DNA from 3 places in the Shouchella phoenicis genome. Region 2 is predicted to be linked to each of the others. Evidence: riboswitches for the same ligand, from Rfam matches in the RefSeq annotation. Region 2 holds a riboswitch; each other region holds the start of a gene.
What was found. Region 2 has a riboswitch for S-adenosylmethionine ahead of ABC361_RS07495 (homoserine dehydrogenase). Riboswitches for the same ligand answer to the same signal wherever they lie in the genome.
Positions count from the first base shown of each region.

Region 1: it holds a riboswitch for S-adenosylmethionine, as region 2 does, so the genes downstream of both, ABC361_RS02240 (methionine ABC transporter ATP-binding protein) here and ABC361_RS07495 (homoserine dehydrogenase) in region 2, are expected to answer to the same signal.
Region 3: it holds a riboswitch for S-adenosylmethionine, as region 2 does, so the genes downstream of both, metK (methionine adenosyltransferase) here and ABC361_RS07495 (homoserine dehydrogenase) in region 2, are expected to answer to the same signal.

Region 1 is NZ_JBDFMQ010000001.1:398,883-408,918, reverse strand. It holds gene ABC361_RS02240 (methionine ABC transporter ATP-binding protein) at 1-751, opposite strand, end outside; SAM riboswitch class I at 893-995, opposite strand; gene ABC361_RS02235 (sulfite exporter TauE/SafE family protein) at 1,116-1,892, opposite strand; gene ABC361_RS02230 (sulfurtransferase TusA family protein) at 1,949-2,179, opposite strand; gene ABC361_RS02225 (MBL fold metallo-hydrolase) at 2,200-3,327, opposite strand; gene ABC361_RS02220 (sulfurtransferase TusA family protein) at 3,329-3,895, opposite strand; gene ABC361_RS02215 (DsrE/DsrF/DrsH-like family protein) at 3,966-4,445, opposite strand; gene ABC361_RS02210 (metal-sensitive transcriptional regulator) at 4,537-4,797, opposite strand; gene ABC361_RS02205 (STAS domain-containing protein) at 4,967-5,803, shown strand; gene ABC361_RS02200 (TIM barrel protein) at 5,987-6,907, opposite strand; gene ABC361_RS02195 (Gfo/Idh/MocA family protein) at 6,969-8,171, opposite strand; gene ABC361_RS02190 (sugar porter family MFS transporter) at 8,195-9,565, opposite strand; gene ABC361_RS02185 (sugar phosphate isomerase/epimerase family protein) at 9,668-10,036, opposite strand, start outside.
Region 2 is NZ_JBDFMQ010000001.1:1,375,986-1,386,021, reverse strand. It holds gene mnmA (tRNA 2-thiouridine(34) synthase MnmA) at 1-837, opposite strand, end outside; gene ABC361_RS07530 (cysteine desulfurase family protein) at 860-2,017, opposite strand; gene cymR (cysteine metabolism transcriptional regulator CymR) at 2,033-2,452, opposite strand; gene ABC361_RS07520 (replication-associated recombination protein A) at 2,637-3,899, shown strand; gene ABC361_RS07515 (RsfA family transcriptional regulator) at 4,014-4,634, shown strand; gene ABC361_RS07510 (tRNA threonylcarbamoyladenosine dehydratase) at 5,116-5,883, opposite strand; RNA gene ssrS (6S RNA) at 5,988-6,167, opposite strand; gene ABC361_RS07500 (hypothetical protein) at 6,350-6,658, shown strand; gene ABC361_RS07495 (homoserine dehydrogenase) at 6,653-7,888, opposite strand; SAM riboswitch class I at 7,935-8,040, opposite strand; gene aspS (aspartate--tRNA ligase) at 8,097-9,869, opposite strand; gene hisS (histidine--tRNA ligase) at 9,866-10,036, opposite strand, start outside.
Region 3 is NZ_JBDFMQ010000001.1:2,704,550-2,714,585, forward strand. It holds gene ABC361_RS14490 (gamma carbonic anhydrase) at 1-324, shown strand, start outside; gene ABC361_RS14495 (SDR family NAD(P)-dependent oxidoreductase) at 357-1,097, shown strand; gene metK (methionine adenosyltransferase) at 1,144-2,343, opposite strand; SAM riboswitch class I at 2,566-2,671, opposite strand; gene pckA (phosphoenolpyruvate carboxykinase (ATP)) at 3,313-4,893, shown strand; gene ABC361_RS14510 (alpha/beta hydrolase family protein) at 4,926-5,711, opposite strand; gene ABC361_RS14515 (ABC transporter substrate-binding protein) at 5,819-6,805, shown strand; gene ABC361_RS14520 (ABC transporter ATP-binding protein) at 6,818-7,567, shown strand; gene ABC361_RS14525 (ABC transporter permease) at 7,587-8,354, shown strand; gene ytkD (RNA deprotection pyrophosphohydrolase) at 8,383-8,868, opposite strand; gene ABC361_RS14535 (MFS transporter) at 8,935-10,036, opposite strand, start outside.

The DNA.
Region 1 (10,036 bases), 980 kb from region 2:
GCGGTAGGTCATCAGGTATAATCGATCGAACAAACTTCTTCGTTGTCTCATGTACAGGTTGAGAGAGTACTTTTTCAACGTTACCCTCTTCAACGATGCGTCCATCATCCATCACTGCAACTTTATTACAAATCTCACGAACAACACCGAGTTCATGTGTAATCATCAATATGGTAATGTTGTATTCTTTATTAATTTGCTTTAAAAGCTGCAAAATCGAGCTCGTTGTTTCCGGATCAAGCGCCGACGTTGCTTCATCACATAAGAGAATTTCAGGGTTTGATGCAAGGGCCCGAGCAATTCCTACCCGCTGCTTCTGTCCACCTGAAAGCTGATCTGGATAACGTGAAGCAAATGCTTCTAAGCCCACATAGCTTAATAGTTCATTTACACGCTGATTCACAGCCGATTTCTTTGTCTTTACTAAACGCAATGGCGTCGCAACATTTTCAAACACTGTTTTCGATTGAAGTAAATTAAAGTGTTGGAAAATCATCCCGATATTTCGCTTGGCTCTTTGAAGTTGACGAGAATTTAGGTGCATTAAATTCTCTTTATTCACAATCACTTCACCTGCTGTGGGTCTTTCAATTAAGTTAACAGTCCGAATGAGTGTGCTTTTACCCGCTCCACTAAAACCAATGACCCCATATATATCGCCCTTTTCAATTTGTAAATCAATTTCGCGCAGTGCATGGATGTCTTGCCCATTCGATGAAAATGTTTTTGAGACACCTTTGAATTCAATCACACCATTTCCTCCTATCCATATATATTTAATCAGATTATTTAATAAAACGCTCCCTGATATCTTCGTCTTTCCTTTTTTAACATGTAAAAAGCCCCTCTTCCAAAAATGAAAGAGGGGCGAAAAGTCAATGAATTATCCACGCTCTTATCATCCAGGAAGTTTTCCTGCAGGCATTAGCACCTTCCACCATAGTGGGGTTGCTGAAGCGTCATCGGGCCAGTCCCTCCGCTCCTCTTAATAAGAAAATATTTAATTAGTTGTTGAACGTAGTGTAGCAGATTTTATTTTCAGAATGCAAGAGTTTTTTTATAATTTTTTAATGAAAACGCTTCATCGTGAAGCGGACTTTTTAAATACTTAACAATTAAAAGAGTGTCATCCATATTTGAATCGCAGATCCTAGAATAAGCAGCGCTAACAACCATTGCAGGACTTTCGTGTTCATGTTTTGACCACATTTCGCACCAATAGGAGCAGCAAGAACACTTGCAATAATCATAACAATTGCGGGACCATATAACACTTGATCGGTCGCTACTTTCCCAACCGTTGAGCCGATTGAAGAGATGAATGTGACCGCAAGAGAGGTAGCAATGGTTACTCGTGTAGGTAACTTTAATACGGTTAACATGATCGGAACGAGCAAAAATGACCCTGCCGCTCCAACAATCCCTGAAGCGATCCCAACAATAAACGATAAACTAGCCGCAAGAGCTCGATTGAAGGAGATTTGGTTGGCTGGTTGTTCAGGAATTTGTTTCTTAGGCAGAAACATTAGTACAACCGCAATCGTTGCTAATAAGGCATAGACGAGATTAACTGAGCTTTCAGGGAAGAAGTTTGACGCAAACGCCCCGATAAAACTCCCAATTAAAATGCTGCTTCCCATATAGATAATAAGTTTGCGGTGTAAATAGCCTGTACCTCGATAGGCCCATACACCTGCTAAGGCGGCAAAAAAGACTTGTACGGCACTAATACCTGATACTTCATGTGCCGAAAAAGCAGTGAAACCGAGCATCGGTGGAATAAAGAGGAGCATGGGGTATTTTATAATTGAACCACCAACCCCAACCATCCCTGAAATAAATGAACCGAAAAAGCCAATGAAGAAAATCGTGATAATGAACAAGATGTCCATAAAAATCTCCTAACCGATAAAAAAGAGGGATTCCTTCGCCCTCTTCTCATCATTCTTTACTCGCCTTTTTTTATATAGAAGGTGAGAACGCCACCTTCTTCTTTTGACTGTAACAATTCATGTCCAGTAGAATTAGCCCACGCTTCAAAATCCTTTAATGCCCCTTGATCCGTTGCTTGCACCTCTAAAACTTCCCCAACGTTTAGTTCCTTCATTTCTTTTTTCGTTTTTACAATGGGCATTGGACATGCCATTCCTTTAGCGTCTAATACTTTGTTTACATCCATCATTATCGTCTCCTTTTTGTTTAGCGAATGGCACAGCGATTTGGTCCGACTTCCATTTCTCGTTGTTCTTCTTCGCTTGGTTTTTTAACGCCTAGGTTCGTTTCGCGAATCTCTTGATAAGCATTCGGTTGTGGCGGTAGATTGTCTGTCACCATGGAGCGAAATGTCGTTTTATCATCCACAGTTAAACCATGATTTTCTTCAAATAAGACCCCTAATTTTTCTGCAACGCTGCCGTCTTCGTTTAATTCATCCACATTCATAAAATGAGCAGGTAGTACAATTAGCTCTGACGATAAGTCTTTGTATTTTCTATAGAGAGAGTTTCTTAGATCCGTTACCCAGTCTTCTGCTTTCCCTGCCAAGTCGGGCCTACCAATGGAATCAATAAACAGAATATCCCCTGATAGCAGATAAACATCGTCAATAATGAAGGACGTTGAACCGATCGTGTGACCTGGTGTATAGAGCGCCTGGATGTCAATTGTTGTAGCCCCTACGGTGATGTGTGTGCCGTCTTCGATCGATTCATAGCTAAATGTCACTCCTTCTGCATCCTTTGGAGGAAGCCAATACGTTGCCTTCGTTTGTTTGGCAAGGGTCCGACCCCCAGAGATATGATCTGCATGTAAGTGAGTGTCTAAAACATGCGCAATGGATACTTCTTTTTCGTTAGCAAGCGATACATAAGCATCTGTCATCCGTGCTGAATCAATGATAACGGCTTCACTACCCGAGATTACCATATAAGAAAGACAGCCTTTTCCAAGCCGTACAAATTGGTACAACTCGCCTCCTGCACTTAAATCAGCTACTTTGATGGGCTCTAAATGTTCACTCCAAGCCTTCATACCACCGGATAGATAAGCTACATCCAACCCTTCTTCGACTAGCATCTCCCCAACCATAATCGATGAATTTTCTTTTGCACATACAACGAGTATCGGTTGATCAGAAGGGAGTTTCGGTAAGATTTCTTCTACCCCATCCAGTAGGTCAAAATAAGGAACGTTCAAATAGTCAAATTGTGCGCCTTCCACTTTCCAATCCTGGAACGCATCTTCATTTCGAACGTCTAGAATAAACAATGGCTCTTGCTGAACCACTTTCATTGCTAGTTCTTTTGCTGACATCGCTCTTAAACTCATCTTACTTTCCTCCTTCATTTTTCCACTTGCTCATACCAGGAATCACATTAACCACTTGCGTGTAGCCATTTTTCGATAATGTGTGTGCCGCTAAGTCGCTGCGATTGCCAGTTCGACAAACGACATAGACGGTTTTTTCTTTGTCGACTTCTTGTATTCTCGTTTCTAATTCTCCTAGCGGAATTGATTGAGCCCCTGGAATATGAGCCTCCTCATGTTCATTCGTTTCACGGACATCAAGAATCGTCATGGGTTCGTTAGTCTGAATGGCTGTTTGCAAACCTTCATTGTCAATAACATGAGGGAAAGAAGGAGCTTCTTCTACTCGACTTCCAGCTGCACGCAAGTAATGCTTAAGGGTGTCGCCTTCTTCAGCAGTACCGATATAGTCATGCCCGGCTTTTTGTGCCCATGCTTTTACATCCGCAGTAGAGCCCTTATCAGTTGCTTGAATTTGAACCACACTTCCTGGCTCGATGTGTTTCATCGCTTTTTTTGTCCGCACAATCGGCATTGGGCAAGCCAACCCTTTTGCATCTACGAGTACATCATGTTTCAGATCTTTCATTTCATACACCCCTTTTATTCTTACCTATTCATGCCGTCCTTCGACATTGGCACATCAATGAATTCCATTCTTAAATGAATAGATTGACGTTTCCATCTTCGGCGTCTGCCAAATAAGCAGCAACCCCAGCATATTGACTACTTTCTCGTAATTCTTCTTTTTTTAAACCTAGTAAATCCATTGTCATTGTACACGCAACTAAGTTGATGTCTTGCTCTTCTGCTAGATGAATTAAATCAGCCAAGGGCATCGCATTATGCTTTTTCATGACGTTTTTAATCAACTTTGGTCCTATTCCGGCAAACTGCATCTTTGATAACCCCATCTTCTCTGGTCCACGAGGCATCATTTTGCCAAACATTTTTTCCATAAAGCTTTTATTGGCTTTTATTGGCTCATCTTTTCGTAATGCATTTAATCCCCAAAATGTATGGAAAATCGTGACGTTATGGTCGTAGGCCGCAGCCCCATTGGCAATGATGTATGCCGCCATCGCCTTATCATAATCGCCACTAAATAAAATAATATTGGTTGTTTTCTCTTCACTCATTTTAATTCCTCCATTCATATACATGTACCCCTATAGGTATTATAAAAGATAAAAAATTTTTCTAAGATAGACAGACGATTTCCTGTCTACCTTAGCGACTTTTCACGAGTAAATTAACAGCTTGATCAACGTACTCTTTCGTGTCTTCTCCATCTTCAATTGCTTTTTGCACACATTCAACGAGGTTTTCACTTACAATCACACCCATTGTGCGGTCAATCGCTGTTCGAGAAGCAGAAAGTTGAGACACTACGTCGCGACAATCTTCGCCCTCTTCCATCATTTTTAAAACGCCACGAATCTGACCCTCAATGCGTTTCAAACGATTTTTCATTTGATCCGTATATTCCAATTTGTTCACCTCTTTCGCTTTATTTATGCTCACATCATATACCCCTATAGGTATAATGTCAAGCATCTAATCCAGGATTCCTTCGATTTTCGAACTAATACTATTCTGAAATATTTATGTAGACAAATAGACTGTAGAACGCTAATAATAACGTTAAAGGGGGATTCTCATGTCACTATATAAATATTTGAAAGCAAATACTTGGAATTTAACTGAACAGTGGTATACGGATCTGGACAAGTCCAAAGAAGGTGTTTACAGTTCTAATGATCCGGTGAAAATTGAACGGTTAAAAAAACAAAATCATGCTTTTCACGAATTGTTTTGTGAACTTTTTCGCGAAGATTACAAGGCTCAGCAAAATGAAGCCTTTGAAAAGTGGATTCTCTCCATTGCCAAAGATCAAGCCCATTTGGCAACGCCGATCCCTGAAATTATTGAAGAATTTCTAAATGTACAGGACCAATACCTGACACTGATCAGAACATATATAGCAGAAAATCGGGAGTCTGTGACGTTCGCTCAATACGACCACTGGCACAACATTCTTTTAAAAGGGTTTAAAGAAATCGTCATTGCCTTTAGCCGTAGCAATATGGAACAGTCAGACGAACAATTACGTGCCCAACAAGCCATGATCACAGAGCTAAGCTCGCCAATCATTAAACTGCGTCGGAATATTGCACTCTTACCGTTAGTAGGAGAAATTGATACACATCGTGCACAGGTCATTTTTACACAGACGTTAGAACAATGTGTCTCAACTGATATTCACTCCCTATTGATTGACCTTTCCGGTGTCCCGGTCGTCGATACAATGGTTGCCAATCAACTCTTTTCTCTCATTGATGGATTAAAATTAGTAGGAACTAAGGCTTCCTTATCAGGGGTTCGACCTGAAATTGCGCAAACATCCGTTACACTAGGAATTGATTTCGCCACCACGAAAATCTATTCGACCATTGAACGTGCACTCGATGAATTATTAGAAGTCACCCATTCCTAAAAAAACAAAAACAATCAATTGCTCATAACAGCATTTGATTGTTTTTTTTGGTATAGAAAAACCAGCAGTCTCTAAGACAGCTGGTCTGTTCCTATTGTGCAATTCCCCACGGTGAAAAAATAAGATATGTGCCAAGTACAATAATGATTAATGTCAGACTAACCTAATAACAATTTTCACTAATTACAAAGTGTTTTCAACCTTTTTTCTCATATGTACCAAAAAAGCTGTACTATTTTTCATATCATCTAGGCTTGTTTTTATATCTTTAGGGTCCCTTTCTTGTTCTACAGTAATAAAGCCCTGATAATCAATAAGGTTAAGAACACTAAAAATTTCTCCATAATCTAAAGTACCCTTGCCTATTGGACACATTACGCCTGCTTCACATGCTTCAAAAAAACGAGTCTTTTCATTTATAACTACTGAATAGATCTCTGGTTGAATATCCTTAAAATGGATATAATCTAACCGTGAAGCATATTTGTACAGTTGCTTGGCTGGGTCTTGTTTAGAATAGAATAAATGTCCTGTATCTAAACACAATCCAGCTACATTATTAGGAATATCCTTAACAATCCGCTCTAATTCATCAGAAAATTCAATATACCCACCAGCGTGAGGATGTATAACGGGTCTTACACCAAACTGTTTTGCCACTTTGGCAATTTCAGTAATATGTGTAACCATACGGTTCCATTCAACATCATCTAATCTAGGCGCTTCTTCCGGAAGGCCCGCCGATAAATCTCTTTCATCATGACCCCAGTCAATAATAACTAAATACAAGGGATGACTTTTATTATTTTGAGTTTGTAGATCTACTAACCCTTTGCAGATAGCATGGGTTTGATTGATTAACTCTTCTTGTTTACTTTCTAAGACTAAATTGTCAAAGATTGTACCCGCAATAAGACTCAATTGGTTTTTTTTCAATTCATGTTTAAAGTCATCGCTCTCCAACGGGAAATAGCCATAGGGCCCTAACTCAATTTCATTATACCCTGCTTGTTTCGCCTCGCTTAACACACACTTCCAATCCGGTAGATAGGGGTTTTTCACATCATCGACTCCCCAACTACATGGTGCTCCACTTATAATCATCTACCCCACTCCAATCAATGGTTCTATAGCGTTTAGAAAAATAGTAATTTTCTTCCATTTTTTAAACATGAAGCTTTTGACCACTATGATCATATTCAATCCAGGTAGAATTTGCATTTGCAGATCTCACACAATTCTCAACCCACCGAATACCATCTATACCCGCTTGGATTCCAGGATAAATTAATGCTTCTAAAGTTTTCAAGTCTCCACTATTCTTTGCTTCAATTGCAAGCGCAAAACGATGATAAATATTTGCCCAAAAATCTGAAAGTCCTTCGGTATGAAGAGCCCCTAACCTTTCATCTTCTTTTGCTAGATCATCTAAATAATCATTCCCCCTATATAGAATACGTACTGGTTCTCCCTGAACTTCATATCTTAATTCATTAGGTTTATCATCCCACCACTCTAAACTTGCTTTTGAACCTACAATACGAATTCGATGACCATCAGTACAACCTGCATTAATTGAGGAAACCCACATCGTTCCCACTGCTCCATTCTCATAACGCATTAAGATATGCGCATTATCTTCCAATGGATATCTTGATCCTACAAAGCTTTGTCGATCACACAATAGTTTTGCGATTTTCATATGCGGCATAATCATTTGCGACATATAATAGGTATGTGTGGATAAATCCCCAATAACAAAACTTGGACCAGCCACTTTAGGGTCAACCCTCCATTTTTGGGCATCGCTTGTTTTTTCAGGCTCATCCGTAGCACTAAATCCATGGGTATATTGTAAATCAACGACCCTAATGTCCCCTATCTGCCCCTTTTCAATCATCGCTCGCATCTGCAGCAGTAGTTGATTTCCCGAATAGCCATATGTTACGCCTACAATCTTGTTTTGCTTCTCGGCTAAATCTTTTATTTCCTCACCCTCTGCTGATGAAAAGAAAAGAGGCTTTTCACAAATAACATGTAATCCAGCTTTCAATGCAGCTTTAGTTATTTCATAGTGTGTACCATTTGGTGTAGCAATAGTAACCACCTCTACACCATCTTCTCTATCTTGCTCTTTTGCAAACATTTCTTGATAATTATCATAACAACGATCCGAGGAAACACCAATCTTTACACCGAAGTCTTTTCCTTGCGTTGGATCAATATCAAAGGCACCGGCTACTAATTGAAAATTTGCATTGTCTCTTAGTGCTCCCGTTCGATGTTTATAGCCAACATTACTTTTTCTTCCCCCACCTACCATTGCCCATCTAAACGGTCTATTAACTAATCGTTCTCCATTTAACATATACAACTCTCCTTATGAAAATATTATCCTGCTCTGAATTGTGCTTCTAATTCTTCTAACGTTTTCCCTTTCGTTTCAGGTAAAAATTTGATTACAAATAATAAAGTAAGTAGATTCAATGCTACAAAAATTAAGAAAGTACTGGATAACCCTAACGTACTTAAAGCTAGTGGAAACATTAAGCTTAATAAAAAATTAATGATCCACAAACAAAATACACTGATCCCCATTCCCAACCCTCTTAAACGTGATGGGAAAATCTCCGCTAACATTAACCAAGTAACAGGAGCAATAGCACCTTGCATAAAAGCAAGAAATGTAACGGTCAATGATATGACAATGTAAGGCAAATACTCCGTACCTGCAAAGAAATAAGATGTAAAGGATATAAGACTCAGTGAAACGATAACTCCAATCTGTCCAGTTATCAGCATTGGCTTTCTTCCAACTCTACCAAGTAAGTAGATCCCAACAAATACAGATATAACAGAGATCAATCCATTTGCTATATTCGCCGTTAATGCCGCATTTGTTGCAAAGCCGGCATCTCTTAAGATGGTTGTTCCATAGTACATTATTGAGTTAACACCCGTTAATTGCTGTACCGCCGCTATACCAATCCCTAAGATTAATAGCTTACGAACCCACTTCACTTTAAAATCTTTAAATGTCGCCTCCGTTTGCTCCTTCTGCCTTTCATTTGCACGAACAATATCAGTTAATTCGATATTGGCTTCTTTCTCATCACGAATTTGCGCCAGTATTGTCGCAGCTTCTTCTTTTCGACCCTTTGCCACGAGCCATCTTGGACTTTCCGGAACCATTAACATGCCTACAAAAAGAATAATAGAAGGGATTGCAGCAACAACAAGCATATATCGCCACACATGGTCATTATCACCCATTAAGTTTCCAAGTACAGCATTCACGGTAAAAGCCAATAGCTGCCCTGAAACAATCATTAGTTCATTAACGGTTACGATCCGCCCTCTACTTTTAGCTGGAGACATCTCCGCAAGAAAAGTAGGTACGGTCACAGAAGCTCCACCAACAGCCATACCCAAAAGAAAACGGAAAAAGACCATAACTTCCATATTCGGCGCTAATGTACAGCCTAAAGTGGTGACGAAGAAAAGAATGGCTAAATACTTTATGGTTCTCCTACGTCCTAGCGCGTCGGAAAACCTACCACCAAAAACAGCCCCTACCGCAGCACCTAATAAAAGGGAAGCAGCTACCAACCCTTCGGTAAAAGCTGTTAAATCTAGCTGATCTGGTTGTGACATGAAAGGGAGTGCACCATTTATAACACCTGTATCGTAACCAAATAGCAAACCGCCAAAAGTTGAAAGTACAATAATTCTTCTTAAAATTGATGGTTTCGTTTCGTTCATTGAATTCATCCTTTTAATGAGATACGCCACAAAAGACAGCGCTTACTTAATAGCTATTAGCTAAGGGCAATTTTTTCAAATCGCCCTCTCACCCTGTTCATGTTAAAGCAATTCTGCCAATTCTTTTTTCACTCTCTCAAGATTAAAACGATTTGATTGATCCGCTCTTTCAAACCATGCAAAAATAGCAATCGTTGCAATCCCATCGAATTTAATCTCACGAAGTTTTGAGAACAACATATCCCAATTAATTTCACCTTGCCCTATGTCAAGGTGTTGATGAACTGTAACGTTTGCACCTGGAGGATTCACAATATAACGCAGATCCTCAGACCCTCTATGGTTGTAAGTATCAGCAATATTAATGTGTGTTAATTTATCACCAGCATAATCAAACATGGAGGCAATGTCGCCAATACCATCATCATAGAAAAATGTATGTGGAACGGAGTAGAATAAATTGATCCAATC
Region 2 (10,036 bases):
ATAAAGCCCTTCATGATGAAATCCCTGCCCAACAATAAGCACGTTTCGCTCTAAGTCTTTATCAACCACAAACCAGGGCTCTCCTGCACCACCAATGCCAAGACCTTGTCTTTGACCAAGTGTATAATACATTAATCCATCATGATTTCCTTTCACTTCACCATCAACCGTTTCCATCTTTCCTGGTTGGGCTGGAATAAACGTTTGAAGAAATTCCTTAAAGTCTCGTTCCCCAATAAAACATATGCCTGTACTGTCTTTTTTCTTAGCCGTAGCAAGTCCAGCTTCTTCCGCTTTCTTGCGCACTTCCGCTTTCTGCATATGACCAAGTGGGAACATTACTTTTGACAACTGCTTTTGACTTAACGCATTTAAAAAATACGTTTGATCTTTGTTCGTATCTACACCTTTTATAAGTTGATACTCATCGTCTTTATAGTGAATTTGTGCATAGTGTCCTGTTGCAACAAAGTCTGCTCCTAATGATACAGCATGGTTTAAAAATGCTTTAAACTTGATTTCCTTGTTACACATCACATCAGGATTTGGCGTACGGCCCGACTTATACTCATCTAAGAAGTACGTGAACACCTTGTCCCAATATTCTTTTTCAAAATTAACCGCATAATAAGGAATACCGAGTTGCTCTGCAACCCGCTCTACGTCCTCATAATCTTCTGTTGCCGAGCAAAAGCCCGAGTCATTCGTATCATCCCAATTTTTCATAAAGATTCCAATGACATCATAGCCTTGCTCTTTTAATACAAGTGCCGTTACAGAAGAATCAACGCCACCTGACATGCCAACGACAACGCGGGTCTCTTCTGGTTTTTTCATACATTTCCCTCACTTATCTATTCTACTCAATAAATTGATCACGATTTTGTTCGGCTAGAACAATCCGAGCTATTTCTTGAAAAGCTTCAGTGGTTTCTGATTCTATGTTGGTAAAACCAAAGCTAAATCGAATGGCTTCTGACACTCTTGGGCTCTCAGGACCGTACATTGCCTCAATAACATGTGACGGAACAAGGGTTCCTGCTGTGCAGGCTGATCCACCTGATGCCACAATCCCAATTAAGTCCAGTTTCATTAATAACGTCTCTGTTTTTACACCCTTAAAACTAACGTTAAGAATATGTGGAAGACCATCGTCTGATCCATTTATTACATACTCTACACCATGCGCATCCATGATTTCTATAAAAGTGTCTCGGAAATATTTGTATTTCCTACGGTTTTCTGTTCGCTGATCATTCGCCAGTTCAATTGCTTTGGCAAACCCGACAATCCCTGCGACATTTTCCGTTCCGGCACGACGCTTTCTTTCTTGTTCTCCCCCATAGCTTAAAGGAGCAATCGTCACGTTTTTAGACACAAATAAACAGCCCACTCCTTTTGGACCATTCACTTTATGGCTAGCTAGCGAAAACAGATCCACACCTAAGTCCGCACAATCAATAGTCTCTAAGCCTGCAGCTTGGACAGCGTCTGTATGGAAAGCAGCTTGATGGTTTTGCAAAAGAGCCCCAATTTCTTTAATTGGTTGCAACGTACCTACCTCATTGTTTCCATACATAATGGAAACTAAGATCGTTTCATCTGTTAACGCTGATCGCAGCTTTTCCGTTGAAACTTTACCAGCTTGGTCTACATCAAGATAGGTAACAGTAAAGCCCTCTGCTTCTAATTTTTTAACGGTATGCAAAACGGCATGATGCTCTGTTTTAGATGTAATAATATGCTTGCCCTTAAAACGATTTGCACGAGCATAGCCCAATAATGCAAGGTTATTTGCTTCTGTGCCCCCACTTGTAAAAATAAATTCATCTGCGGAAGCATTAAATTGAACTGCCAAACGCTCTCTAGCATTTCTAAGCGCGGCTTTTGCCCGGCGCCCAAACCGATGGGTGCTAGAGGGGTTTCCATACACTTCCGTAAAGTAAGGAATCATTGCATCAAGAACGTGTGGATGAACCGATGAGGTCGCTGCATGATCAAAGTAATGTTCGTTCATTTCCTTCACCTTTTCTTAAATGTAGAACATATAATAGTCTTGTTCGCCTTCTTCTTTGAAATTCGCTAAATCTGCTAAAGTTGTTGTATCCAAAACGCCCTTCACAGCATCTCTAATTTTTATCCACAGGTCACGCTTTGCAGGCTCTTCATCATCAAGCACTTCTACTGGGCTAATCGGTCCTTCTAAAACACGAATAATATCCCCAGCCGTAATATCTTCTGGCTGCTTGGCTAATTTATAGCCACCATAAGCCCCGCGTACACTTTTAACAAGTGTCGCATTACGAAGTGGCGCGATCAATTGCTCTAAATAATGCTCTGAAAGATTATATTCCTGCGCAATAGACTTTAAGGAAGTCGGACCTTCGCCTTCTTTTTTTGCTAGTGCCATCATAATTGTTAGTCCGTAACGCCCTTTTGTCGATATTTTCATAATGAGTAGCTCCTTTAATTCTTATCCTATCTCGTTCCTATTATCAACCGCTCATCTCTACGTCTTCCTTTATTATTATAGCACGATTTCCTATTTGATTAATAGGACAAGTCCTTTCCTATTGCTCTAAAAATCACTCATACGCTACACTATGGAAAGACGAACACCATTCAGGAGGTCATGTATGAAAAAAAAACCACTAGCTTTTCGAATGAGGCCAACATCCATTGATGAAGTTATCGGTCAAGAGCGTTTACTCGGTCAAGGAAAGCTACTTAGACGGATGGTTGAGGCGGATCAATTGTCTTCCATGGTCTTATATGGTCCCCCCGGAACTGGAAAAACCTCCATTGCTAGTGCGATTGCTGGTTCAAGCGGACAACAGTATCGCCTTCTTAACGCAACGGTTCATAATAAGAAAGATATGGAAACGGTTGTTGCTGAAGCAAAAATGTATGGTTCTCTTATCTTAATACTAGATGAAGTCCATCGCCTTGATAAAGCCAAACAAGACTTTTTACTACCTCATTTGGAAAGTGGACTCATTCTTTTAATTGGTGCAACAACGGCAAACCCGTATCACTCCATTAATCCAGCGATTCGAAGTCGCTGTCATATTTTTGAATTGGAGCAACTTGCGCCAGCTGAAATTGAACAAGCTCTTTATCGTGCGTTAGAAGATAAAGAGAATGGCTTAGGTGAAGAACAGATCGACATTGATTCAAAAGCGATTGCACACTTGTCACTTGCGTGTGGAGGAGATGTCCGTTCAGGCTTAAACGCCCTCGAACTTGCGGTTCTGTCTACTGCTAAAGACGAGCAAGGAATTCGTCATATTAAACTTGAAACGGCTGAACAAAGCATCCAGAAAAAAAGTATTCAACACGATAAAGATGGAGACGGACATTACGATGTTTTATCGGCGTTTCAAAAATCAATCCGAGGCAGTGACGTTCACGCTAGTCTCCACTACCTTGCACGTTTACTTGAAGCAGGAGACTTAGTAAGCATCCATCGACGACTACTAGTCATTGCTTATGAGGATATTGGACTTGCCAACCCGCAAGCAGGCTCTAGAACGCTAACTGCTATTGAAGCTTCGGAACGCATCGGCTTACCGGAAGCACGAATTCCGTTGGCGAATGCTGTGGTCGAACTCGCCCTTTCTCCAAAAAGCAACAGTGCGTATAAAGGAATCGACGCGGCTCTTGCTGCTATTCAAGAAGGAGGCAATGCCACAATTCCATTACATCTAAAAGACGCACATTATCAAGGTGCTAAAAATCTCGGTCGCGGTACAGAATATAAGTATCCACATGATTATGAAGGTGGATGGGTAAAGCAACAATATTTACCAGATGCCTTTAAAGCTCATTCTTACTATGAACCAAATCGTGACAATAAATTTGAAAACGCCCTTGCCTCCCTTTACGATAAGCGTAAATAACCACACTGTTGAATCTGCTAGAATCTTTTTCTCTCTTGTTTATTACTAGCCTAGTATAAAAAAAGCCATGCATGGCTAAAGTAATAGCAAAGACATTAGGCAGGAGCTGAAAAGATGAAAGTGAGACAAGATGCATGGTCGCATGAAGATGACGTTTTATTAGCAGATACTGTGCTAAATCATATAAAAGAAGGCAGCACACAATTAAAAGCATTTGATGAAGTAGGAGATGCCCTAAATCGAACCTCAGCGGCATGTGGTTTTCGGTGGAACGCAGTCGTACGTCAAAAACATTTACGCACAATTGAAGAAGCAAAACGCGAGCGAAAAATGCGCAAACGAATGGTATCAACTCAATTTTTCCCGAGCTATCAAAAGCCTGTCCAAACAACAGTTGAACCTCTTTATTCATATGTTGAAGAAGATGAAAAAGTCGAACCATCAATTGAAGCGATTATTTCCCAATTAAAAAAGTTTGACTCCAATGCTTCATCTTCATTAAAAGAAGAAAACGCAACGTTACGTCAACAGCTTCAGCTAGCTAAAGCTCAAATAGCGGAGATGGAAAAACAACTTTCCCGTAATAAACAGGAACATAGTATGATTGAAGAAGACTATCAATCCCTTATTTCCATTATGAATCGAGCGCGTCGAATGGCCATTTTAGAAGAGGACGCTGAGGAACACCCTATGTTTCGAATGGAAACAAACGGGAACCTTGAAAAAATTGATTAACGACAAAAAACGGATTCGGAAAACCCCGAGATCCGTTTTTTTGTTCACCTACTATTATTTCCAGTCAAGTCCACATTTCTGTGAAAAATCACGATACACTGCTTTTATACTTTGATTAGGTCTGTCTAAAAGCGGTCATCTTTTATCCAAAAATGGGAACGTTCAATTGAATTTGTATTCATCACTTATCGCGCTGATGGACGCTTTCACCACAGGCACAAGCGCGACATCCGTTTGCGCTACGTTATCACTTGCGCTCACGGTGTCTTCTTTGCCGCAGGCAACGCCTCAACCCCTTCAATAACATCACTCTTGCATTTTCTGACTGTTGCTTTTCCCGCTGGAGTCGCCATCAGCGATAATGAATGTGACATGAGAGAAATAAGATTTACATACACCCTAGTTCCATTCACTATATTTCCTAGTAGAACCAAGCCGGCTGTAACGTGTTGCAAATTCAAACTGACTGCAAAAAACGCGGTTAGTCTTGGCGATTGATTTCAATCCCATCCAACAGCTTTGTAATGACATGTCCAGCCATAATTAAACCAGACACAGATGGAACAAACGCATTTGATGATGGTGGAAGCTTCGCTTTACGAATCTTCCCTTGCTCCGCACTTTCTGGAACAATTTCTTGGCGAATATCCTCACGAATTTGTATTGGTTTTTCATCAGAAAAGACAACTGTTACGCCTTTATGAATTCCATCTTTTCTTAATCGCGTCCGAATCACTTTTGCAATCGGATCATAACTGGTTTTGGATATGTCTTCAATACGAAGACGGGTCGGATCTAGTTTATTGGCGACACCCATACTCGAAATTAATGGAATGTTTCTCTTTCGACACTCTTTAATTAAGTGAATTTTATATGAGATTGTATCGCTTGCGTCAATAACAAAGTCTAATTTATGAGAAAAGAAATCTTCGTATGTCTCTTCTGTATAAAACATTTTAAGCGCAACAACTTTGCAGTCAGGGTTTATGTCTTTTATTCTCTCCGCCATTAAATCCACTTTAGGCTGGCCAACCGTTGATAGCAATGCGTGAATTTGCCTATTCACATTTGTAATATCAACATCGTCTTTGTCAACAAGGACGATTTTACCGACACCAGAACGGGCAAGCGCTTCTGCTGAAAATGAGCCTACTCCACCAACACCGAGCACCGCAACTGTACTTCCTTTTAATCGACTTAAACCGTCATGACCAATGGCCAGTTCATTTCTTGAAAACTGGTGTAACACGTCCATCATACTCCTTTATTCATTCCATTTTGCTGTTGTGATCATATCATATTCTCCTCTAAAAGCACACTACAAAAAGCATTTCCTATACAGAAAATGCTTCGTGTTATCCCGATCTTGCCGTAGGAAGTCGATGCTTTGAACCTGCCAGGCAGGTGGGTGCTTTGTACCATTCATTTTAAGTCCTCAGCTACCGAGGCATGTAAGCAAAATAGCAACAGCAAGCTCCCTTTTTTAAAGTGTTGGCTCAAAGAATAAAGCCCTTACGAACAGATCAGGATATGTAATTATCGTTATCATATCAGGTTTTTCACCATTAAGCAATCATTTTTCAAAAAATTGCGACTAAAGGCATATGCTTGTTGTTTGTCCTTATATACCCAACATTTTTCACAAGCAAACCTTGCATATTAATCGAGTTTTCACGAAAAATATGATACATTCTCTTTAAAAGGAGGCAACGATGATGAGCGCCATTGTAATACAGCGATGCATTGAAGTAACGCAGGAGATTGCTTTACTAGAAAAAAGAGTCGTTGAAAGTTCCTTCGAATTAGCTTTGTATAGCGACCGCATTGAAACAAATACCGATCACTTTCCAATTGATAGTGTGTTTGATATCTCGTATCGATTTCCAAGCGACACACCACATTCATTAGGTTTTTTATACCTACACACTAGTAGAGGGGTAACGACGTACAAAATTAAAACGTCGCCAGAGCCCTTTATTAAAGAATTTAAAAAGCTTGTTCCTGAAACAAAATACCATCTATAATTTACTTTCCACTGTTGCATGTTCTTGATCTACTTCTGTCAGCAGTGGGAATGTAAAGAATGGTGTTGCTGACGAAAGTGGCGTCACAATAAACACTTTTCCTCCTTTTACTTCTTTTTCCTTCCAAACCTTTGTTTTTTCTAAATATGGCTTGACCTCACTTAGCTGTTCGTTTTTACAAAACCATACTTCTTGCGCTGTTAATTTTTCTGAAATGCCTTCCTCGATTTTCGTTAAACGATACGTAAAACGTGGCAATACGTCTCGCTGTTGTTCATGGAAAATAAAATCTTCTACCACGCTGTTTGCTGTTGTTTCTTTTCCGGCACCAGGACCGGCAAAAATAAGTCGTTCCATATCTTTCCCTTCAAGGGTAACAGCATTTAAAACGCCACGAATTGGCGCTAAAGAATGTTCTTGATCAATTAAAGCAGGCTTGACGAACCCTTTTAGGGACGTTGAATCTACTTCTAATTTCGCAATTAATTTAAAGGATAAGTGGAGCGCTTTTGCCGCTTGAATGTGCCACTGGTCAATATGACTTATTCCAACACGTTCAATATCATTTGGGGAAATCCATTGATCATAACATTGTCTTGCCAATAAGCAGAGTTTATAAACAGCATCCCACCCTTCTACATCAGAAGTAGGATCCTCCTCTGCATAACCTAATGATTGAGCTTGTTCCAACGCATCTTCATAGGTTCTTCCTTCCTCCATTTTTGTGAGAATATAATTACTTGTCCCGTTGAGGATACCTGCAATCGACTGGATATTCGTTGTAACTAACACACTTTTGAAAACATTCACTATAGGGATTGCCCCACATACTGCCGCATCCCAACCGTAATAAGCACCGTGATCATAAGCAAGTTGCTCAAGTTCTTCCCCGTGCAGTGCCACAAGCTTTTTGTTAGCAGAAATAACGGACGTCCCTTGCTTTAACAATGACTCCGTAAATGATTTTGGAAGGTCTGTTCCGTTTATTGCTTCAAAAACAAGATCGTATTGTTCCTGTTCAAAAAAAGACTCCCATGAAGATGTAAAAAGATTTCGGTGAACAGCCTCATGTTTCTTCACATCTTTCACTAAAATACGAATGATTTCGAATTTTTCTCCGATAATAGTTTCAATCTGTTCTCTGGAACGAATTAATCGTTCATATACGCCGCTTCCAACCGTACCGTATCCAATTAGACCAATTTTCATCTCTGTCACCCTCTCCTTCATTAAAAAAAGCCCCTCTTCTTGGATAAGAAAAGGGGCTTTTTGCCTTTGCTTATCTCTCAGAACCACTGTTCTGCTGAATGTAGCACCTTAACCTCACATAGGTTGGTTGCCGGGCTTCATCGGGTCAGTCCCTCCGCCACTCTCGATAAGTTCGTATGGATTTTAAACTTGATAGTATCCGTAATTATAGAGGGATGTGTTTCTTCTGTCAACCACGCTTCCCAAGGACAGAAAGATTTAAATCAATTAACTGTTCCACACTGACTGCACCTGGTGCATGTGTCATTAAATCACTAGCACTTGCCGTTTTCGGGAAGGCAATGACTTCACGTAAATTTGTTTTTTGTGCCAGTAACATGACAATTCGGTCTAAGCCTAGCGCAATTCCACCATGTGGAGGAGTGCCATATTCAAATGCTTCAAGCAAAAAGCCAAACTCTTCATTGGCTTGTTCCTTTGAAAATCCAAGCGTTTGGAACATTTTTTCTTGAAGCTCACGCTCGTAAATACGTTGAGAACCGCCTCCAAGCTCGTAGCCATTCAAGACGAGGTCATACGCTTCTGCTCGCACATCATCAGGATTCGACTCAAGTAAATGTTCATCTTCTTTTTTCGGACGTGTGAATGGGTGGTGGAGAGCCACATAACGTCTTGCCTGCTCATCATACTCAACGAGCGGAAAGTCAACAACCCAAAGGAAATTGAATTTACTTGTATCAATTAGGTCAAAATCCTTTCCGAATTTCAAACGTAGTGCACCTAATGAATCAAAGACAATTTGCTTCTTATCTGCACCGAAGAATAATAAGTCACCTGGCTTTGCTTGCATGCTTTCAAGCAACGCTTCTGTTTGTTCAGGATTAAAGAATTTTGCAATCGGTCCTTTTAACCCTTCTTCTTCAACCTTCAGCCAAGCTAAACCTTTTGCTCCATATGGCTTAACAAAATCCGTAAGTGCATCAATCTCTTTACGAGAAAGTTTGTCAGCACCACCATTGAGGTTGATCCCTTTTACAATACCATTTGAATCAATTGCTTGTCTAAATACTTTAAACTCCGTATCTTCTAAGACTGTAGTCAAATCAACTAGTTCCATCCCAAATCGGGTATCAGGTTTGTCAGAGCCGTAGCGATTCATTGCATCTTCATATGTCATCCGCTCAAAGGACCCCTCAAACTTCAGACCGTGGGTATCAAGCATTAACTTCTTCATTAGTGTTTCTGTCATTCCAAGGATATCTTCTGTATCAAGAAAACTTGCTTCAATATCTATTTGTGTAAACTCAGGCTGGCGATCCGCTCGTAAATCTTCATCTCTAAAACATCGCACAATCTGAAAATATTTTTCAAATCCAGATACCATCAGCAATTGTTTGAAAATCTGCGGTGATTGTGGAAGTGCATAAAATTCACCATGGTGCACACGGCTTGGCACTAGGTAATCTCTTGCTCCTTCAGGTGTACTTTTTGTTAACATCGGTGTTTCAATTTCTAAGAATCCATCATGATCAAGAAAATCCCGAACGGTCTTCGTTACTTTATGTCTTAATTTAAATGCTTCTTGCATGTCGGGACGACGCAAGTCTAAGTATCGATATTTCAAACGAACATCTTCAGAAGCATCTGTATTTGCTTCGATTTGAAACGGAAGCGGTTTTGAAGCATTTAACAGTTCAAATGAATGAACATGAATTTCAATTTCACCTGTTGTAATTTTCTTATTAACCGCTTTTTCATCACGTTCAACAACGATTCCTTTAACAGAAATCATGTATTCATTTCGTACACGGTCAGCTGTTTTCAACGCTTGTTCATTGATGTCTGGGCTACAAACAACTTGAATAACACCGGATCGGTCCCGAACATCTAAGAAAATGACTTGCCCTAAATCTCTTCTTCGTTGTACCCAGCCAACTAAACTTACCTCTTCCCCTGTCTGATGCTTGGAAAGATCTCCACAATGATGCGTTCGTTTACTCACAATCCTGCTCCTCCTTTAATACTCTCTCTTAATTCGACTGCAACAGATTCAAGAGAAACGGTTTTTTGTTCGCCTGAACCCATATGACGAATAACCGCTTGTTCATTAGCTAGCTCATCTTCACCAATAATAATTGTGCATGCTGCGCCATTTCGGTCTGCTGTTTT
Region 3 (10,036 bases), 1.3 Mb from region 2:
CATCAAAGTCCAAACCGTACCCTCGTCATTGAAGATGATGTGACCATTGGTCATCAAGTGATGTTACATAGTGCCATTATCCGTAAAAATGCGTTAATTGGCATGGGTTCCACCATTCTTGATGGAGCTGAAATTGGAGAAGGCGCTTTTATTGGTGCAGGAAGTCTTGTGCCACCAGGAAAAACAATTCCGCCCCATACGCTTGCATTAGGGCGACCAGCAAAAGTCGTGCGTGACTTAACTGATGCCGATGTAAAAGAAATGAAACGCGTGCGCACCGAATACGTAGAGAGAGGTCAATACTATAAAAGCATTGACATGTAAATGACAACATAGCGTTCAATTCAGGAGGTACTATGCCAAGATTAAATGATAAAATCATTCTGATAACCGGCGCAAATCGTGGACAAGGGAAGACAATTGCCCATGACTTGGCTAATGAAGGAGCCCATGTAATCGTTGGCGCGCGACGTTTGGATCAAGCACAAGCTGTCGCAGAAGAAATTGGTTCAAAAGCGACGCCATGTAAACTTGATGTCTCGAAGCAACCCGATTGGGACGCAGCCATTACAATGATTGTACAGAAGTTTCAACGATTGGATGCCTTGGTGAACAATGCCGGTGTGTTTCTTAAAAAACCGTTTATGGAATCAACACTTGATGACTATCAAGGTCTAATTGATGTCAACCAGCGCGGAGTCTTTTTAGGTATGCAGGCCGCTGCAAAACAAATGATCCACCAACAAAAAGGGTCCATTATTAACAATGTCTCCATCTCATCTTTTTCTCCAATTCGCCATTCTTCCCTGTACGCTTCTACGAAAGCAGCCATTACAACGTTATCTAAAGCGGCAGCGGCTGAATTAGGTAAGGACGGCGTGCGTGTAAACGTGGTTCATCCTGGTTTAATTGAAACAGAGATGGCAAAAGGACTTTACGATGATCCGCATTATATGGAGAGCATTCCCTTATCACGTACCGGGTCTCCTCTTGATGTTGCTAAGGCCATCGTTTTTCTAGCTTCTGATGACAGCTCCTACTGCACTGGGACAGAAATTGTTGTTGATGGCGGTGTCACGATAGGAAATGCTTTATAAGATAAAAAAAGAGCCCGGATATTTTCCGGACTCTTCTTTTCTGTACTTAAGCTTCTGCTTTCAGCACATCCGCTTTATCTGTTCGTTCCCAAGGAAGTTGAACATCTTCACGACCGAAATGACCATAAGCAGCAGTTTGCTTATAAATCGGACGACGAAGGTCAAGCATTTTAATAATGCCAGCAGGGCGAAGATCAAAGTGCTTTCTCACAAGTGTAACAAGGGTTTCTTCATCCGCTTTTCCAGTGCCAAATGTGTTGATGGAGATGGAAACTGGTTGAGCGACACCAATTGCATACGCAAGCTGAACTTCACACGACTCTGCAAGACCAGCAGCGACAATGTTTTTCGCTACATAACGAGCCGCATATGCGCCTGAACGGTCTACTTTCGTTGCGTCTTTTCCTGAGAATGCTCCGCCTCCATGACGTGCGTAACCACCATACGTATCAACAATAATTTTTCTTCCTGTTAAACCAGCATCCCCTTGAGGACCGCCGATTACGAAACGACCAGTTGGATTAATGAAGAACTTTGTGTTATCGTCCATTAGTTCAGCAGGGACAACAGCTTGAATCACGTGTTTCTTAATATCTGCTTGAATTTGCTCAAGCGTAATGTCTGGCGCATGCTGAGTTGAAATAACAATTGTATCCACGCGGACAGGTTTATCATTGTCATCATATTCAATTGTCACCTGCGTTTTGCCATCCGGACGTAAGTAGTCAAGCGTTTCGTTTTTACGTACTTCGCTTAAACGGAATGCTAGTTTATGGCTTAATGAGATTGGGAGGGGCATCAGCTCTTCTGTTTCATTTGAAGCAAATCCAAACATTAACCCTTGGTCACCTGCACCAATTGCTTCGATTTCTTCGTCTGTCATTTGTCCTTCTCTTGCTTCTAATGCTTGGTCCACCCCTTGAGCGATGTCGGCAGACTGCTCATCAATGGATGTGATGACTGCACACGTTTCGGCATCAAATCCGTATTTTGCTCGTGTATAACCAATTCCTTTGATGGTCTCACGAACCACACTTGGGATATCTACATAGGTGCTTGTCGTAATCTCTCCGGCTACGAGTACCATTCCTGTTGTAACAGATGTTTCACACGCCACACGTGCATTCGGATCTCTCTTTAAAATTTCATCTAGAATCGCATCTGAAATTTGGTCACAAATTTTATCTGGATGACCTTCCGTAACCGATTCTGATGTGAATAAGTGCTTTCCTCTTTTTTCAGACATTCTAATTCCTCCTATTCCATACTTTCGCTCGGAAATGCATGTTGTATTTTAAAACGAACGATCAGAGCTGACTTTGGTAAGTAGGCTAAAGGCATCTTATGCCCACGGACACACAACCGTAACTTATCCGTATCATTTTTATCTTCTCTTTATATGTTGTCACATACAAAACGAAAAAACTCTTTTCCACATGAGAAAAGAGCTGACTTGTTTATCGATCGTCTCTTATCTCCCAGAACAAAACTGTTCTGCAGGTTAGCACCTTTTCACTAACGTGATGGTTGCTGGGTTTCAAAGGGCCTGTCCCTCCACCTTCTCTTGATAAAAGCGTGATGTTATCTGTTTTAAAAAGCAGTATAACTTTAACTTGTGACGATGAATGATCGCCATCTTTTTCGAGCTATTTCTACAGCAAGCCTGTAAGAAATTAGTCGTTTTTTCAATGGGAATCGCAGGCAATGTCATAAGTTTGCGCTTTGTTCGTTTTCGCACATTAGCATAACATAATTTCCTCTACTTTGAAAGGTTTAAGAAGAGTCTTTGCTTTATCTCTTTTAAATCGAAATAAAATCTTGTATGATTGAACACCAATAAAAACATTAATTATTCTGAATTAGAGGTGTTTTATGTCTACTAAAACAAAAGTCATTCTTTTGATCTTTTCGGGATTTGCTTTCGGAACGCTCGCTTATCTAGGCTTCATGTATCTATTTTTACCAAATATGCTTGGATGAAGTCATTAAAGCAGGACCGAGGAGAGTCAAATGACAAGCGAAAGCTTCATGGTGTGAATACAGTAGCGATATGAATGGAGTTTTACTTCAGCAATCACTTCTCCATTCAACATCATAAAAAAACACATAAAAGCATCCTTTCACTTTTTTTCAAAACATCTTTCACTTTAGTATGGACTAATAAATATAATGTGTTATACTATTACCACGAACACCGACCATAAAGGAGCCGATTATGAAAATTTTAAATGGATCAACACAATTAGAGCAGCTACTTTCAAGTCCTAAGACGGTTCACCAACTTTCTGTTCCCTCTTTAGTAGAGCGAGCGTTAATGAATCAAGAAGGTGAATTAACAGATACTGGCGCGCTTTCTGTGCAAACTGGGAAGTATACTGGTCGCTCACCCAAAGATAAATTTATTGTAGATGAGCCAAGTGTTCGTAATACGATTGATTGGGGACCAGTCAATCAACCAATTTCTCAAAACACATTTAAAGCGCTTTATGAAAAAGTGTTATACTATTTGCAACAAAAAGAAGTTCGCTATGCCTCGAATGGCTTTGTTGGCGCAGACCCCAATTATCAATTGCCGATCACATACATTAATGAATTTGCATGGCACCACCTTTTTGCTCGTCAACTTTTTATTCGTGAAGGCCAGTCAACAAAAACCAATCAAGAACCATTTACGATTGTCAGTGCGCCTACATTTAAAGCAGACCCTGCTGTTGATGGCACCAATTCCGAAGCGTTTGTCATGATTTCGTTTGAAGAGCGCGTTGTGTTAATCGGCGGAACCGAATATGCAGGTGAAATGAAAAAATCAATGTTTTCGGTTATGAATTATTTAATGCCTGACGAAAATGTATTGCCTATGCACTGTTCAGCAAATACAAACGAAAATGGTGAAACCGCTCTATTTTTCGGTTTGTCTGGAACAGGAAAAACCACCTTATCTGCCTCTAGCCACCGCTCGCTTATTGGGGATGACGAACATGGTTGGACAGAAACAGGAATCTTTAATATTGAAGGTGGTTGCTACGCGAAATGTATTAACCTTTCACAAGAGCAAGAGCCACAAATTTGGAATGCGATTTCATTTGGCGCGGTTCTTGAGAATGTTGCTGTTGAAGAAGGGAAAGCGAATTACGATGATTCTTCATTAACAGAAAATACAAGAGCAGCTTATCCGATTGAAGCGATTCCGAATGCATTAAAACCAAGCGTTGCAGGAAGCCCTACTGCCATCGTCTTTTTAACTGCTGATGCTTTTGGGGTTCTTCCACCAATTAGCAAATTGACAAAAGAACAGGCCATGTACCACTTTTTATCTGGCTATACGAGCAAACTTGCGGGAACAGAAAGAGGCATTACGCAACCGGAAGCGACATTCTCAACATGTTTTGGCGCACCTTTCCTTCCAAGAAAACCAGAAACCTATGCTGCAATGCTCGGGGAAAAAATCGAAGCAAACGATGTGGATGTGTTCTTAGTAAATACTGGTTGGACCGGTGGCAGCTACGGTACTGGAAGCAGAATGAAGCTCAGGTTTACAAGAGCCATGGTTGAAGCTGCTCTTCAAGGTGAGTTGAATCAAGTTGAGACAGAAACAGACCCTATTTTCGGTCTTCATATGCCAACTCGTTGTCCTGGCGTCCCTGATGAATTAATGAATCCGCGAAACGCTTGGGCAGATAAAGATGCCTATGATCAAACAGCAAAATCATTAGCGAACCAATTTGCAGACAACTTCTCTCGTTTTTCTTCTGCAAAAGAAAGCATCCAGCAAGCTGGCCCAACTCGTACAAACTAAATAGAAAAAAAGAGTAGTGATGATGAGATCACCTACTCTTTTTTTGTGTGCTTCATCCAGCTAGCTGCTTTTTTTAAAATATCTGCCTGTTCCATTGGCGGAAAATGATGTCGATAATGTGGGAAGATCCACGTTTCCGTTCGATACTGGTTTTTGTCTGGAATGTGGTCCAGTAGCTGATACACGTGTTCAGCTGAGACATGCTCGTCTTTTTCTCCATGTATAACAAGAAGATGCGGCTGAAATTCACCCATATTCTTAAGAGGCGTCCGCTCTTCATAACGCTCTGGATATTTCCAGGGAGTTCCCCCAATGACTCGCTTCATCATCTTTCTTAAGTCTACTCGCTCTTCATACGTAAGCACCATATCCGTTACACCATTCCAACAAGTAACGGAGCGAGATTGCGGACGATAAATCCCTGTCCACAATGCCATAATTCCTCCTCTTGAAAAACCGACAATATGAATGCCTTTCGCTTTATCAACTTGTTCATGCTGTTCCAATAGATCAAATCCGTTAATCGCATCAAAACGATCATTGCCACAAAAATCTTCTCGCCCCTCCCCACCGCGATTCCCGCGATAGTAAGGCGCAAATACAACAAAACCCTCACTCGCCCATTGAATAATGCGTTGCGGTCGAACCATACCGACTGTTTTGATCCCACCACGTAAATAAAGTAAGCCAGGTAACGAATGGTGACCGATCGGTTCTGCCATCAAGCCGATCACCTTCAGTCCTTCGCTTATGTACGTCACTTCATACAAATGAATACGTATACTCGGTGAGGGCACTCTTACTTTTTCAATAATCATAAAACCCTCCTCTTAGGCATACACCCTTTTCGCTCACTACGCATAGTGTAGCAATAAAGTCATTTTCCCATTCGAACGGTAAGAAAAACATAGAAGGAGTGATAAAAATGAAACGCCTGCTAGCTTTTTTCATCCTTACATCTTCTATTGCGCTGATGGTTGGCTGCCAAACCAATGATCGTGCAGATAAATTAGAAGTTGCTGAAGTGACCCGTTCTGTTTTTTATGCACCATTATACATTGCCTTATCAGAAGGCTATTTTGAAGAAGAAAATCTCGAAATTGATTTAACCACGACATGGGGTGGCGATAAAACGATGACTGCTTTGCTTTCCGATGGGGCGGACATTGCTTTAGTAGGATCCGAAACATCGATTTATGTTGCTGGTCAAGAAGCGACAGATCCCGCGATTAATTTTGCGGCGTTAACTCAAACAGACGGCACATTTCTTGTTGCTCGAGAAGACGTCTCTTCTTTTGATTGGAGTGATTTAAACGGCACCACGTTTCTTGGTCAACGCAAAGGTGGGATGCCGCAAATGGTAGGAGAATATGTGTTAAAGCAACATGATATTGATCCGCAAAATGATTTAACTCTACTTCAAAATGTTGATTTTGGAAATATACCGAGTGCATTTGCTTCAGGCACTGGCGATTATGTACAGTTATTTGAACCACAAGCGTCTACATTTGAAAAAGAAGGACTCGGTCACGTTATTGCATCGTTTGGCGCAGAATCTGGAGAAGTCCCTTATACGTCATTTATGGCAAAACAAAGCATAATTAAAAAAGATGAGGAAGCGCTCATTCGTTTTTCTAAAGCCATTTACAAAGGGCAGCAATTTGTTGAAACAGAAGATTCAGCGTTAATCGCAGAATCAATCCATGGCTATTTTGAGGATACAGACGTGGATATTCTAGCAAATGCAATTGACCGCTATAAAGAACAAGGGTCTTATGCAACAGATCCGCTTTTATCCGAAGATGCATGGAACACGCTACTTGAGATTATGGATGAAGCTGGTGAACTTCCAGATCACATTCCATTTGAAGAGTTAGTTAATACAACCATTGCAACGGAAGCGATGGAATGAAGGAGGCCACCGATGTCAAACGTATCGATTGACTCATTATCGTTAACATACGTAAATGAATCTGGGGCTTTTCCTGCTCTCCAAAATGTTTCACTATCCATTGAAGAAGGCGAATTTGTTTCATTTATTGGTCCAAGTGGATGTGGGAAAACAACGCTACTTTCGATTATTGCCGGACTTCTTGAGCAGACGAGTGGGTCAATTTTTATTAAGAATAAAGAATCCATCGGCTATATGCTTCAGCATGATTACCTTTTTCCTTGGCTATCGATCGAAAAAAATATAACCCTTGGCCAACGAATTCAAGGGTCAGACAATGAAATCGCACACCGTAAAGCATTAAAGTGGCTTGAACGCTTCGGGTTAACAGATAAAAAAAACGACCTTCCTCAAGCACTATCGGGCGGGATGAGGCAGCGTGTAGCACTAATTCGAACACTCGCTACCGATCCGTCTCTTATGTTGCTTGATGAACCTTTTTCCGCCTTAGATCAACAAACAAAATTAAAACTGGAAGATCTCGTTTCTGCTACCTTAAAAGCGGAACAAAAAACAGCGATTCTTGTCACCCATGATATTAGTGAAGCCATTGCCATGAGTGATCGGGTCATTCTTTTTTCGCCGCGTCCTGGAAAAGTTGCTCAAGTCTTTACCATACCACAGTCTATTCGTGACTGTACGCCGTTTGAGAGTCGGCAGCACCAAGATTTCCAAGACCAGTTCCAGTTAATTTGGAAGGAGCTGGATCGTTTTGAATCCTAATGAACTTCACAACCATTTCATGCTCGCAAAAAAGAAGGAAAAGCGTTTTGTTCGGTTCACACAAGTGAGCATAATCGTGCTTGTTATTGTGGCTTGGGAACTCGCTTCTCGCTTTGCTCTTATTGATCCCTTACTGTTCAGTATGCCTTCACGAATTGTCACGTTGCTTTATGAACATATCATTGCAGGGACATTATGGCTGCATGCTTCAGTCACCATGTTTGAAACAATTTTAGGCTTCTTACTTGGTACCGTTATTGGAACACTCTTGGCTGCATTATTATGGTGGTCGAAAATTCTTTCAAAAATCTTAGATCCTTTTTTAGTCATTATGAATTCAATGCCTAAAGTAGCTATTGGCCCCATTTTAATTGTAGGAATTGGACCAAATATGGGGTCCATTATTGCAATGGGCATGCTTGTGTCTGTCATCATTACAACGATGGTTGTTCATACGGCTTTTAAAGAAGTGGATCAAAATTATATAAAAGTGCTTCAAACATTTTCAGCTTCAAAGCGACAAATCTTCACGAATGTTATTTATCCTGCTTCCATCCCCGTTATTATCTCAACTCTTAAAATGAATGTGGGGCTAGCTTGGGTTGGTGTAATCGTCGGAGAATTTCTTGTCTCCAAGCAGGGATTAGGTTATTTAATTATTTATGGTTTCCAAGTGTTTAATTTCAATCTTGTGTTTATGAGTTTATTGGTCATAGCCATACTCGCAACACTCATGTATCTTTTTGTTGAATATATTGAAAAGAAACTTACTAAATACAGCATATAGCGCCCGTTCAGGGCGTTATTTGCCTATTCTAGTCGTTATTAAAGATCGCTTTTGCAATGGTGTATTGAATCGCTTGAGGGACAACATCATCTTTCATAATGGGGCTAAATCGATTATCAGCTTTCATCCCAATCGGCAACTCTTCCATTAATTTCGCCCCATTCGTTTCAAACCCAGGTTCCAATTCTTCAAACGAAGCTACTCTTACAGCATAAATAGATTTTTGGATTGTTTCTTCAGGCATCTCAACTTCGTATTGACCAATATAGACAATTGAATTTGCACGCCCCCCTGTTTCTTCCCTTAATTCACGTTTGACGGCTTCTTCTGGTTCCTCACCTGGCTCTAGCTTCCCTCCTGGAAATTCATACCCTCTTTCTTTATGGTCGGTTAATACCCATGCCGTTTTATAGCGGGCTACAATCAATACATGCTTTGGTGAAGAGGTGAACGGCAGTTCCTCTCCTAGCACAAGGTTGACTAAATACCCTTTTTGATCTTTAAACGTTCTCATTTCAATTCCCTCGCTTTTGTCACATTCTCCTTAAAGTATAGAACAAAAACGATTGCAGTTCGACTCTTACCACGTGCGAACCCCTTTTTTTTGTGGACGAATGCCCCATAGTACAAGAATAATGGTTAACAAGACGACAACCGCATTACCTGTGAAGGTGAAGAAATGACTACCTTTCATAAAAATCGCAAACAGAGGTGGTCCTGCTGCAACACCAATAAAGCGTGTACTATTATAAAAAGACGAAATTGATCCTCGTTGTTCAGCAGGTATGCCTTCTGTTACGAACGCATCTAAGCTTGGGAGGGCCGCCCCAATGCCAATACCTGCCGCAAACAATGCGGTTAACATCATGTAAAGTTCTTTATTAAACGAAATAACAAACACAGCCAATGTTAATAAAGAAAGTCCTGCAACCGTTATCCATTTCATTTTTAACTGATCTTGTCCGATTCCTTTTCCAGCTGCATACGACGTTAAACAAAGCGCCAATAGCGGGAACGCAAGAATGACTCCTTTTCTCACGCCATGAATCTGGTGGCTATCTTCAAGGAAAGTGGACAAATAAAACAGAATTCCAAATAGAATGTACATGAGTACACCGCCTGTAACAAAAACCGTATACAGCCAGCGTCCTTCACGTTTAAAGATTTGTTTCACCTGCTTAATGAACTGTTTGAATTTTTTCGGCTTCTTTGTTTTCGCAGGTGTTTGAATAAAAAAACGAATCATGATTATGGAAATCGCACAAAAAATAGGAAACGCAAAAAATGGCATAAACCATACGATTGAAGCTAGCAGCGCGCCAAATATGGGACTTAGCACTTTTCCAAATGTATTGGATGTTTCAATTAACCCTAAACCTTCACTGATCTCTTGTTTTTCTTTAAACAAGTCACCTACAAATGGCATGACGATTGGCGCCGCTCCGGCTGCACCAATCCCTTGTAATAAGCGACCAATAAAAATAACCCAATACGCTTGATCGATTTTCCAGGCAGCCAATCCTGCCACCAAACCACCAATACCAGCAAGAATTAAGCTTGGGATGATTACTTGTTTTCGTCCAATATGATCCGATAAATAACCTGCAATTGGAATAAAAATAATTGCAACGACCGAATAAGCGGTAATTAATAAACTAACCATAAATGAACTTACTTGTAGC